3 regions of the Peribacillus sp. SRI_006 genome follow, and region 3 is predicted to be linked to each of the others. Evidence: predicted binding sites of a transcription regulator. Region 3 holds the regulator's gene; each other region holds the start of a gene.
The links. Region 3 encodes Rex, which represses fermentation and respiration genes when NADH is low (regulators of the CRP and FNR family bind a similar motif). Its sites were predicted from a motif close to TTGTGAAATATTTCACAA; they were not measured.
Positions count from the first base shown of each region.

Region 1: the regulator Rex is predicted to act here: its motif matches at 2,236-2,253, upstream of AC2YHV_RS18370 (LptM family lipoprotein).
Region 2: the regulator Rex is predicted to act here: its motif matches at 2,544-2,561, upstream of AC2YHV_RS18665 (DUF1641 domain-containing protein).

Region 1 is NZ_JBYCZT010000012.1:100,468-104,719, reverse strand. Features, by position in the region: gene AC2YHV_RS18385 (DMT family transporter) at 1-506, opposite strand, end outside; gene AC2YHV_RS18380 (LysR family transcriptional regulator) at 641-1,537, shown strand; gene AC2YHV_RS18375 (hypothetical protein) at 1,912-2,088, shown strand; gene AC2YHV_RS18370 (LptM family lipoprotein) at 2,388-3,092, shown strand; gene AC2YHV_RS18365 (RNA polymerase sigma-70 factor) at 3,339-4,208, shown strand.
Region 2 is NZ_JBYCZT010000012.1:164,391-168,642, reverse strand. Features, by position in the region: gene hxlA (3-hexulose-6-phosphate synthase) at 1-183, shown strand, start outside; gene hxlB (6-phospho-3-hexuloisomerase) at 180-731, shown strand; gene AC2YHV_RS18670 (NAD(P)/FAD-dependent oxidoreductase) at 843-2,024, opposite strand; gene AC2YHV_RS18665 (DUF1641 domain-containing protein) at 2,063-2,494, opposite strand; gene AC2YHV_RS18660 (hypothetical protein) at 2,816-2,986, shown strand; gene AC2YHV_RS18655 (hypothetical protein) at 3,048-3,203, shown strand; gene AC2YHV_RS18650 (hypothetical protein) at 3,191-3,571, opposite strand; gene AC2YHV_RS18645 (DJ-1/PfpI family protein) at 3,792-4,252, opposite strand, start outside.
Region 3 is NZ_JBYCZT010000021.1:4,207-8,458, reverse strand. Features, by position in the region: gene groL (chaperonin GroEL) at 1-96, opposite strand, end outside; gene groES (co-chaperone GroES) at 155-439, opposite strand; gene AC2YHV_RS24350 (CPBP family intramembrane glutamic endopeptidase) at 773-1,498, shown strand; gene AC2YHV_RS24345 (YdiK family protein) at 1,495-1,707, shown strand; gene AC2YHV_RS24340 (redox-sensing transcriptional repressor Rex) at 1,736-2,395, opposite strand; gene moaC (cyclic pyranopterin monophosphate synthase MoaC) at 2,429-2,935, opposite strand; gene AC2YHV_RS24330 (ABC transporter ATP-binding protein) at 3,069-4,252, shown strand, end outside.

The DNA of each region.
Region 1 (4,252 bases), on a different contig from region 3:
CCGATAAGAATGAAAACGATAGGGATGACATTATCTTTCAATAAAAATACGAATGATAAGCTGCCATTGGTAATGACAAGAATGGCCCCTATCAAGGCAAGGAACATGCTGGCGATTGTATACTTCATGGGTCTGGCACTTTTGAAAACCCACAGAATTAAAATTGAAATCATGGGCATTAATGATTCCATGATGGAAGCAACAATCACCCCGTTATGCCCCAGTAAGTCTTGACCTGCGAAAATGAGAAAGTTGTAGACAGTGAACGCCATCGTCCCAAAAAACAATAACTTCTTTCCTTGCCCTTCCAGGCTAAAAGACTTCTTACCCTCTTTCATTAAAAGCAATATCCCTAAAATGACGCTAACAGCTAAATATCGCAAAAAAGCGAAATAAAAAGGATCAATATACATTAAGGCCCTTTCTGCAACTGGAAACATCGCTCCCCAAGAAATGCTGGCAGTCAAACATAAAAGTGCACCGATTAAAACTTGATTTTTTTTCATAAAAGCTTCCCCTCAAAAATAATGATTGATTTAATTCCTATACACACCTTATGATAAAGTCATTATCATGTAAAATGACTTAAAATGAATATAATCATCATTATTAATGATAGTTGAGAAAGGGGGGCACTTTTATGGAAATGAGGGATTTGCAAATATTCCAGTGCGTCGCTAAATATGGCAGCGTAAGTAAGGCGGCTGTTGAGTTGAATTACGTCCAATCCAATGTAACGGCGAGGATTAAGCATTTAGAGCAGGAGTTACGGACGCCTTTATTCAATAGGCATAAACGTGGCATGTCACTAACTGCGGAGTCCAGAAAGATGCTGGAGTATGTAAACAAAATTTTGCTTGATGTAGAAGAACTCAAGCAAGTATTCCTGGATAGTGAAACACCTACAGGGATATTGAACATAGGTACAGTTGAAACGGTCAGCGATCTTCCCAAGATTCTAGCCTCCTATCATAAACAGTATCCAAATGTCGATTTATCCATAAAGGCGGGGTTAACGGAAGACTTAATCAAAGATGTCATTGAACACAGGCTGGATGGCGCTTTTGTTACAGGACCGATCAAACATCCGCTCATTCAGCCATACGATGTCTGTACAGAAAAACTTGTATTAGTTACAAGAAATGAAACATTTAACCTTGAAGAAATCATAACAGAACCATTTTTAGTATTCAGTCAGGGGTGTGGCTATCGCTCCAAATTGGAACAATGGCTGAGGGAAGAAGAGGTGATGCCCAAAAGAATCATGGAGTTCAATGTATTGGAAACGATCTTAACCAGCGTAACACTCGGCCTTGGCATTACCCTCGTACCACAATCGGCGGTAAATCACCTAACAGCCAATGAAAAAGTCCACGTGCATCCAATTCCGGAAGAATACCGCAATATCTCGACAGTCTTCATTCACCGTAAAGATGCTTATATGACAAACTCCATAAAAAGCTTTCTGCACACGATTGAAGCTCATCATGAAGACCGATTCAAGCAAAATCCAGAAACAGCTCCTGAGCTGATATGAAGGGTGAGCAGCAAATCGCTTTGCATAGAATGATAGAGGATTGCTGAATAGGCTGCGAAACTATTCATAAAAAGTAAAACATAAAAAACATGGCGAAACTGGGACAGCGATATAGCATGGTATGGCATATTTATTATTGCTTCGGCTCCTTATGCTTGTCGTATATTAATCATGTTACTTCTAGAAAGTATTTTGGGAATTATTTAGACAAAAAGCCGACGATTTCGTTGGCTTTTTGTTTGTAGGATCCTTTCAATTATCATACATTCAAGTAACCATCTTAAACTAAACTGGTAGTTTAGTTTAAGAAAAATTGTATTACTTTTCATCAATTGGGAAAAAATATAAATAGGAACAAGAAGGAGGGAACAGAGATGGAAGTGAATATGAGTGTTGAAGAAGTCGTGAATCAAATTTCCGACTTAGTAGAAAAAGAAGGGAAGCTACCTCGAAAGAAAGAGGTAAAGAAGTCAGATCCGGAGTTAATGAAGAATGCATTGTATTATTTTCCTAATTGGGATACTGCAGTAGAACATAGCATTGGATCTTAACCAAAACGTACATATAAGGCAAGGGAAGTGAAGGCCGCCAATTGGCGGCCTTTTGAACGTGCGATTCTTTACATTATCATACATTCAAGCACTCCTACTCAAACTATCGATTGAATAGTTTAGTTAAATAAAGATATAGACGCATCAAAGTGAATCATCTCATATTTTCTTTTTCGGAACGAGTGGAGTATCGATCTTTTTTAGTCGATAAAGTCTGATATTTCGATGAAGAATAGTGTAACTTTTTTCCATATGGGACCGTATAATAATTTGTTAAAACACAAGAAAAGAGGGTTCCAATGAAAAAGATATTGTTGATTTTGGCAGCCGTTTTTTTGGTAACAGGGCTTAGTGCTTGTAAAGGAGTCCAGGAGGGAAATAAGGAATCTCCGCCAATTTCAGAAAAGCCAAATGATAATCCTAAGCAAATCGACGGGCAAGATGAAGATCCTCCAGGTGAATCGGTTGAAGACCCGACAAAAGGTCTGCCAAATACGAAAACGGATACAATTATATTGGAAGGTATGGAAGAACCATTCCAATTCACGCTTCATCATAGTCAGGCATTGGGATTCTCAACCTACATCGTGGATGACATGGGCGTTGAAGAGGCTAGTTCTGGTGAAGGAGATGCAATGATTGTTTTTGCGAATTTTGCAGGCAAGAGAAATGAGGATGCCAAAGTTCAGATTTTTTCCAAAAGTGAGGGTGCGAATGCGACAATAGAAGAACAGGCAAGGTTTGCGAGGGAAGTTGTGATAAGCAACGGCTTTGAGATAAAACAGCGATCTGATAATTCGCCTAACCGATTTGATTGGTCTGAGGTCGAATTTGACATTAGTCAGAATGGCAGTAATTACTCCATATTGGGTACAGTGTCCGTTTTTCAACATGGCGACCGTGTTTACTATTCGATCGTTCAATACCCGGAAGATTATGAAGAAGGCTTCATACCGCGGGTTGTAAAAATGTTTGATGATATCGTATGGTATGAAGCAACTTGATCAATGAGTATCCGAAATTGGGTACACCATTTTAACAGAGAGTGGTAATATATTTGTCCAATAAGGAATCCTGTTGAACGGTAGGGAGCTAGTTTGTCTACAGTCCAAGAGCAGCTCTTTTGCTGCTCTTTTTTGTATGATAGGATAGTCTGGTCTATTTAGGTGAAGAAGGATAAATGATTGGGTTAGAGAATAATTAGTGATAGGTTTTCGAAAAACGAATTTGATAGAAAATAGGTGAATCAAGTGGATTTGGATACATTATATAAGACATATCGACCTTTTCTTTTTTCCATCGCATACCGGATGCTCGGATCGGTTACCGATGCAGAAGATATCGTTCATGATTTATTCCTGCAGCTTAAGCTTGATACCGACGAAATTAAGGACATGAAAGCATATCTTGCGAAAATGACGACAAATCGCTGTCTGAATTTTTTAAAGTCAGCCCGTAAGAGAAGAGAGGTTTACACAGGTCCTTGGCTGCCAGAACCTCGGGTAAACGAAACAGATCAGCCTCTAGATAAGGTCGTAACGGATGAAACGGTTGCATATGCCTTCCTCGTTTTGCTGGAACAGCTTTCACCTGTTGAAAGAGCGGTTTTCGTGCTTAGGGAAGCATTCACTTACAGCTATGAAGATATCGCCGAGATGCTGGAAAAGAATGAAGTGAACTGTAGAAAGATCTACAGCCGGGCGAAGCGGAAATTACAGAATGATAGGCCAGTCCATCCGGAGGATACGAAACATGTCGATCTTTTGGCAAAAAAATTCATAAAAGCATCTGCGACAGGAAACTTTGAGGAGTTTTTGGACCTTCTTACAGAAGATGTTGTCCTTGTTACTGACGGCGGAGGAAAAGTGCTTTCTGCATTAAACCCAATTGTAACCAGACAGCGCGTATCCGCCTTTCTTAAAGGCATTTCCGCTAAAGGAGGCTTCATAGGAGAACTTCTTCCGGTGATGGTCAATGGCCAGGAGGGAATTTTGCAAATGAAAGAAGGAAAGCCTACCAAAGTCATCTGCTTTGAATTAGATCCAAAACAAAAAAATATCCGCAAAATCTTCATTGTTACCAATCCTGATAAATTAAATCATATTCCTGATATAGATTGAGGGGTCTTTTTTTGAATGTCACAAATCAAACCTCTATTTTGTCT
Region 2 (4,252 bases), on a different contig from region 3:
CATGCTGGGTCCATGAGGGCTGCAGCAGGAGGGATCACTCTTTCGTCCTTGCCTGTAATGGTCAGGAAGGGGCTGGATGTCATCATCATTGGCTCGGCGATTACAAAAGCAAAGAATCCAGCAGAAGCTGCCCGTCTATTTAAGGAAACGGTGAATGGAAAGAAAGGTGTGAAGGAAGTTTGAAGAAGGAAATTGGGGTTATTTTAGAAGAAATGAACGGTGTATTTCACAAAATGGACGGAGGGGTAACGGATGTGCTCCTAAAAAATTTACGGACCGACACCAGGATCTTCATCGTTGGTGAAGGCAGATCGGGCTTCATGGCCAAAGCCTTTGCGATGAGATTGATGCACCTTGGCGTAAACGTCTATGCAGTCGGGGAAACGATTACCCCTTCTATTTCGAAAGGCGATCTGATCATAGCCATTAGCGGGAGCGGCTCGACCAAAAGTGTGATATCAGTTGCAGCAAAAGGCAGGGAAGTGGGATGCAAGGTGTTTTCGATCACGACGAATGACCAATCGGAATTGGCGAATGTCTCTCATGAGGTCTTGGTGATACCGGCAGCAACGAAAAATCGCTTGGAACATGAAACGAAAAGCGTCCAGCCTTTAAGTTCTTTGTTTGATCAATGTGTACATGTTTTATGTGATGCAGTATGCTTGGACTATTCATTAACCGAGTCCATCAGCCACGAGCTTACTTATTCCAAACATAGTAATGTAGAGTGAAATATGGCGGGACCCCTTCAGCGGGTGCCCGCCTTTTTTGATATGAAAAATGCCCTTACTCCCAAACGGGAATAAAGGGCATGTACCGTGAACATGTCACGTCAATTAGAATTAATAAGCCAGGCTGAATAGGGCTTTGATGTGTGATAGGTAGCGAACATTACTTGCTTCTTTCATCAATGTAGCCGGAAGGCCTTTAAGGGACGTGTTATTGGCCCCAACGGTTGCCACTGCATCCTTACGGCCAAGGCTCGCAAGTGTACCTGAGTTTACAGGTGAGAATTCTTCAAGTTTCTTGCCTTCAAATGCTGCATATAGGTTGTATCCAACGAGCTCACCCATTTGCCAAGCATTTTGTGCAGTAGGAGCATATGGACGGCCGCCTTCTGGAGGGAACGCAACGGCACTGTCGCCGACAACGAATACGTCTTTATGGGATTTGGATTGCAAATACTCATTGACGGTTGCTTTGCCGCGATCTACTTCAAGGCCTGATTCGCCTACGATAGGAAGAGCCGCAACTCCGCCTGTCCAAACAAGCGTATTGGCCGTTATCGTTTGTCCGTCTTTCAATTCGATTTGATTTCCTTTAACACCCGTTACAGGCAGACCTGTCAGGAATTCAACGCCGCGTGCTTCCAAGCTTGTCATGGCACGTTCGATTAAGTGATCAGGCAGTACTGGAAGGATTTTTGGACCAGCTTCCACAAGCTTGATTTTCAAGTCCTTGAAGTCCACTCCGAACTTTTTGGCGATTTTAGGGAAATGATCCACGATTTCACCGATTAACTCAACGCCCGTCAATCCGCCGCCGCCGATCACGATGGTTGCGTCCGCTTCATTATTCGTTTGAGAATATTCGCGAATGCGATCTTCGATATGTTTGTAAATCTTGTTTGCATCATTTACGGATTTCAAGACCATGCTGTTTTCCTCAAGTCCCGGAATGCCGAAGAATCCTGTTTGGCTTCCCAAAGCAACAACCAGGGCATCATAAGATAATGTGGAACCATTGGCAAGTTTCACTTCTTTATTATCGACCGAGAATGACTCCACTTTGGAAATGACAAGGTCGATATCTTTTCCTTTGAAAAGCTTTTCCAAAGGAATGGAAACGGCTTGTTCAGAAATGGATCCGCCTGCAAGACGGTGCAATTCGGTGATGATTTGGTGCGTTGGAAATTGGTTCACCACTGTGACCTGCACTTCATCCTTTTTGTAATATTCACGTACGGATAAGGCAGATAGTAATCCTGCGTAACCTGCACCTAAGATGACGATTTGTTTTGACATAGTTAATCCCCCGTCCTTACTGATTGAAAGTTATCAAATTATTTTTGGTTTTTACGTTCTGCAGAGACTTCAAGAAATGCTTGGGCGAAACGGAAAAGCTTTTGTGCTTCCGGATCTTTCATCATCCTTAACAAACCAAAAAGACCGATTACATCATTATTCGCTTCTGCACGATCCTTAGCCTCGATGGCATTAGCAGCAAGCCCTTTCACTGAATGGACCACAGGTGTCGCGATCTCCGAAATGGCGCTGACCGTATCATTTTTCAACACATCATCAGTCGCAACCGATTGAGCGAAATCATAAGACTTTGTTAAAATATTCACTAACTCAGTTAGTTTTGGTAACTGCTCGACTAAAGTGTTCAATGATTCCTGAACCTCAGGCTTTAATAATTGGTCCAGTACATCTAATTGTTTTTGGCGGGCATTAAGTTGTTCAGTTTGTGATTGGGTAATCGTTTCTGACATATCCAATTCTCCTTTGCAATAAGCATTTTGTTGATGTAATTAGAAAAACTTGTAAAATATTACACAATGTGAGACGAGAAAAAATACTAACAAAAATGTAATAAAAGCTAAACTATAGTATATCCCTTTAGTGGCTTGAAAACAGCTGATTTTTTAAAAAAGATTCATAAAATCATCTTTTCCTGCTTATTTGAAGTACAGATATTAATGAAAGTTACCTGTTTTTACCTAAAGTGTACTGTAAGAGGGTGTCTGCCATCGACGCCTGTCGTACATATTTCCATCTTGATTTGCCATCCTAAATGATGGAGGTGAAAAAATGTGACGGATCCAGAATCTAAACTTACAGAAGAGAATAATGATAAGAAGCTTCATAAACTGGTTGGCAGTATGGAATATACTAAAACGCAACTAATGGAAGGTATGAATGGAATTTCTGAAGTTTACCTCAAAAACAGCGAGGAAGGCACATCGGAAACACCTGATAAATAATATTGTTGTGTAAGCATACTTAAATAGCAGGAACAACAGGCTCGAGGAAAACATACAAAGCGTGGAAGATAAATTCGCCAATGGCGAGCTGGGTAGTCTCGATGTCATTCGCCGGTATGGTGTCATCATCGATTATGCAACGAATAAAGCCTTGCCGGAATCAACAAAACAGTTCCGTGCATCCATGAAAACCCGTTCATTGGCTTATTGGAAATAACGTGAAACAGGTTCCGAATTCACTCGGAACCCCAGACTGCAGATCAACTCGAAAAACAAAACGAGTTTGCCTGCAGTTTTTTTTGTGTAAAAAAAGGATCCAGTTGATTTCAGAAATCCGCTCCCTTTCCTCCACTGTCTGCCAAGCCTCCTCACCGCAAGCGGCTGCGGGGTCTCGGCTAGCCAGTTATTCGGCAGGAGTGTCGCAATTTTCTTCAATCTTTTAAGGGTTTCATCCATATAAAATTGTAAAAAACATAACCAAAGGTTTCTTTTAAAATCATGGTTTGGAATTAGACCATTCCGTACCTCTTTTTGCCGCTGCTTTCTCGGTCCGTTGTACTTCATAATTGCTTTGATATCTTCCATGTTTCAAGTTTTCATCCTTCTAAAAAGACTGTAGGAGAAAGAGTTCAGAAAAAGTATTTAAATAAGGTTCCTGAATCAACTGACCTAAAGTATTACCTTCGACTCCAAGTATGATTTCCATCTGTATTTTGTAACAAAGTGCGACTCCCCGACCGCCCGCGGATAAGCAGGTTTCTTGAGCGGAAATCACCCCCCAATCGTGTAGGTTTCGAAGATATTCTTAATGGAAACCCATCAATTCCTTCACATGTTCACAATTATCTTTGGAAGTGAGCATTTCCAAGAGCGTAAAGGCAACATCGAATGCTGTGGATGGATTGTAGGATGTAATGATATTGTCCGTGACGACAATCGGTTCGTTCACGACAATCGCCCCAAAATCTTTTAGCTGCCCCTGTCTCTTACTGGTTGGGTGGTTGTATGTTGTGGCTTTTCTTCCATTCAATATCCCGCTTTTTCCTAGTGGGAGGGAACCTACACAAATGGTTGCGATGATTTTGTTCTTATTATGAAAATGCTTGATCACATCAAGAAACCTCTGATCATAGGCATCCTCATAGAAACCGGCTTCTTCAAAGCCTCCTGGAATGGCCAGAGCATCGTAGTCATCAAGGTTCACTTGATCGAGGGTCAGTTCGGGCTGCACGATGAAATTCCAGGTGCATTTCAATCGTTCGTGAA
Region 3 (4,252 bases):
TGGTCCAAGCGTTACTTTAACTGCATCTGCAAGTGCGTCCACACCGCGAAGCATGGAGCGGCGAGCTTCTTCACTAAATTTAATTTCTTTAGCCATTTATAAGTACCTCCCTAAAATTTAAGAAAATTTTCGTTCAGTTAAGTATGATGTATAATTAGCCGATTACAGCTAGAATGTCGCTTTCACGTAAAATTAAGTATTCAGTGTCTTCGTATTTAACTTCAGTACCTGCATATTTTGAGAAGATAATTAGATCGCCTTGGGCAACCTCTAAAGCAACACGTTCGCCATTTTCAAGGACACGGCCAGTACCAACTGCTACTACCTTACCTTCTTGTGGCTTTTCTTTAGCAGTATCAGGAAGAACAATACCGCTTGCAGTTTTTTCTTCAGTTTGAACTAGTTCAATAATAACGCGATCACCTAATGGTTTTAACAAGTGAAACAACCTCCTCATATTCTCTTGATAATTTGTTTCATGATTATTAGCACTCATCATCATCGAGTGCTAACACATTTATAATATTAAATAAACCGAGCCTTTTTTGCAAGTATCTTATTGAAAATTTTTTATTAATTTCTGATAAATTACGGGTATACTACTTTAGCATAATGATTTCCTAAACTTAGTCATTGAAATGTCATGTTAGGGGTACCTTTAAGTGGTGTTCTGCCCCAATTTTTGATACCATTTTGTAGTATGCGTTTATAGATTGTCCCCATGTCAGTAGCGTTCCAAGCGGATGGGTGACTATAAAAGGAGTTTTCATTTTTGAAAAAAGAATATTGGTTCGTCATCATCACTTATATTGCCATGCAATTATCCAGTATTGTCGGGGTACCCATTTTCATGCTGATCGGGTCTTATACCGGAATGCCGGCTGATGAACTCGAAGTGAAATCTGCAGCATACTGGATAGTTTTCAGTTTTCTCGCTGCTTTATTCCTGATTCTTTTTTTAATGAGAAAGGATATGAGGGAAAAGCTGGACACGAGAAACCAAACTTCCGTATCCATGTCCATATTATGGGCAATTGCAGGAGTGTTCATGGCTCTTTTTGCGCAAAGCATTGCCGGAAGCATTGAACAAATGCTTGGGGTGGAGTCTGAATCTGAAAATACGCAGCAACTCATTTCACTCATTTACAAAGTCCCCATGGTCATTTTCGTCACTTCAGTAATTGGACCTATATTGGAAGAATTAATTTTCCGTAAAATTATTTTCGGATCACTTCATAAACGCTTTAACTTCTTTATTTCAGCTTTAATCAGCTCAGTTATTTTCGGCTTGGCGCATGGTGAATTTGAACATCTTCTTTTATATACGGCAATGGGCTTCACTTTTGCTTTCCTTTATGCGAAAACAGGCCGCATTCTCGTTTCCATGAGCGCTCATATTGCGATGAACACGCTTGTTATCATCCTTCAAGTGGTATATCGGGAGGATATTGAGAAGATGCTAGATACTGCACAGGCCTTCATCGGAGGTTTATTATGAAACGTCAATCACCATTATTCATGGGCATCATTTATGCAGGCTTAGGGGCTCTTTTTACCGCTATCGCAATTCAAACCGTCAATTCTTCTGGATGGGGACTCTTTGCCTACATACTTGTCCTTATTGCGACTCTTGATTTTGGATCGGGATTACGCATGATCATGCTGCACTTTAAGATTAAAGCCGCACAAAAAAATAAGAAAAAATAAAAAAACGCTGCATAAATGCAGCGTTTTTTCATTCCTCCAATGCGGCTTCTTCCACTACCGGATAATGCTTCAGGAAGTAGATGAGCGACTGGAGTTCCACGGCCAGGTCAATGTGGTGGACCCTTATGGATGGAGGCACGGTCAGCCGTGCAGGTGTGAAATTCAATATTCCTTTTATGTCAGCTTTGACTAGACGATCGGTTATCGTCTGGGCTACCTGTGCAGGCACTGTCAATATCGCTGCAGTAATATTATTTTCTTGCAATAGTGTATCGATTTGATCCATATGGTAGATGGGCACATCAGCTATTCGCTTGCCGACCTTTTCTTCAGATACTTCGAAAGCCATTTCAATTTTTGTATTATTATTTTTCATGAAATTGTAATTTAAAAAAGCGGTTCCTAAATTTCCCACTCCGATTAAAGCGACTTTGGTCAATTCATCTTGATCAAGTGTTTTTCTGAAGAAGGATAATAAATAATTGACATTGTAGCCGTAGCCTTTTTTCCCAAGCGCGCCAAAGTAGGAAAAATCACGGCGAATGGTAGCAGAATCCACTTTTACGGCTTCACTTAGCTCAGCCGAGGAAACTCTTTGTTTGCCTGAGGAATGTAAGTTCTTTAAAAATCGATAATACAATGGCAACCTTTTGGCTGTTGCCTGCGGTATCTTTGGGTCATGGTTCATTGTTCTTCCCCGCCTTCACACATGCTTTTCAACTTAATCTCTATCTGTTCGTTTTACTTGCCTTTTATAATCGCTACTAGACACTCCGCCTGTTTTCTCCACTAAGAATGTAGGCCCGATCACCATTCCCTTATCAATGGCCTTACACATGTCATAAACAGTCAAGGCAGTCACGGATGCAGCTGTTAACGCTTCCATTTCCACACCTGTACTCCCTTTTGTCTTAGCTTCCGTTTCAATCCTAAGCCTATATCCTTGTTCTTCTTTTTCCCAATCAAAGGCTATATTGACCCCTTGCAGAGCAATGGGATGGCACATCGGAATTATATTGGATGTATTTTTGCTGGCCATGATTCCTGCAACTTGTGCAACAGCCAGTACATCACCTTTTTTCATTTTATGGTTCGTGACCAATTCATATATTTCATCATTCAATAAAATGCTCGACTGAGCCACTGCCGTCCGGGTTGTTTCAGGCTTAGCACTCACATCGACCATTTTGGCCCTGCCCTGTTCATTAAAATGCGTTAAGTCTCCCATTTAAGTAACCCCTCCTAAATCATACACTATTATTCCACTTTATGTAATAGCTTTTCTTTCAGCTTGGAACCAAGCTGTTGCCGATAATAACTAAAATACGTTAAACTAACAGTAATCAATTGAGGTGAAATCTATGATTTTATTACAAATCAATCAACTATCGAAATATTATGGAGCTGAACTTATTTTATCAAATATGAAGCTCGAAGTTCAAAATAAAGATCGAATTGCCCTTGTCGGCCGAAATGGCGCCGGCAAATCCACTCTGCTAAAAATCATTGCCGGGCAGCTTTCCCATGATGGCGGTGAAATAATCAAACCAAAAGGCGTCACCATCGGCTATATGGCCCAGGATACTGGATTGGAATCCGCATTGACCATTTGGGATGAAATGCTTACTGTATTCACTGATCTTATAGAGCAGGAAAAGGAACTGCGTCGCCTTGAGGCTGATATGGCCAGACCTGACATCTTTGAAAACGAAACGGTTTACCAAAAAGTGCTGAATGAATACGACACTTTGATGGTGGCATTCAAAGAGAAGGGAGGTTATCAATATGAAGCGGATATCCGTTCCGTATTGCATGGTCTTCAGTTTGCCGACTTTGACTATTCTACCCCAATTTCCACATTAAGCGGCGGGCAAAAAACAAGGCTTGCCTTAGGTAAGCTGCTTTTAAGGAAACCGGATATATTGATTCTGGATGAGCCGACGAACCATTTGGATATCGAAACCCTCTCTTGGCTTGAACAATATTTACAAGGCTACCAGGGAGCTGTCCTCATTGTTTCCCATGACCGCTATTTTTTAGATAAAGTAGTAAACCTGGTATATGAGATTTCCCGGAATAACATGAAAAAATACCATGGTAATTATAGTTCTTACCTAGAGGGAAAAGCGGAGGATTATGAGCGGGACATGAAACTGTTCGAGAAACAGCAAGGGGAAATCGAAAAGCTTCGCGATTTTGTCCAACGTAATATCACAAGGGCTTCCACAACGAAAAGAGCACAAAGCAGACGTAAACAGCTCGAAAAGATGGATGTACTGGACAAGCCGCAAGGTGATGAAAAATCCGCGAATTTTTCTTTCCAGATTGAAAGGCAAAGCGGAAATGAAGTACTCCACCTCCAGGACCTGGCTATCGGATACGAAGGGGAAACGGTATCAAAGAATATTAATTCCCGGATGACAAAAGGAGAGAGCATAGCTCTTGTCGGCCCAAATGGAGTTGGAAAATCAACTTTTTTGAAAACGATCATTTCCAAGCTGCCTGCCCTTTCTGGAGATTTCCGTTTTGGAACGAACGTAGAAGT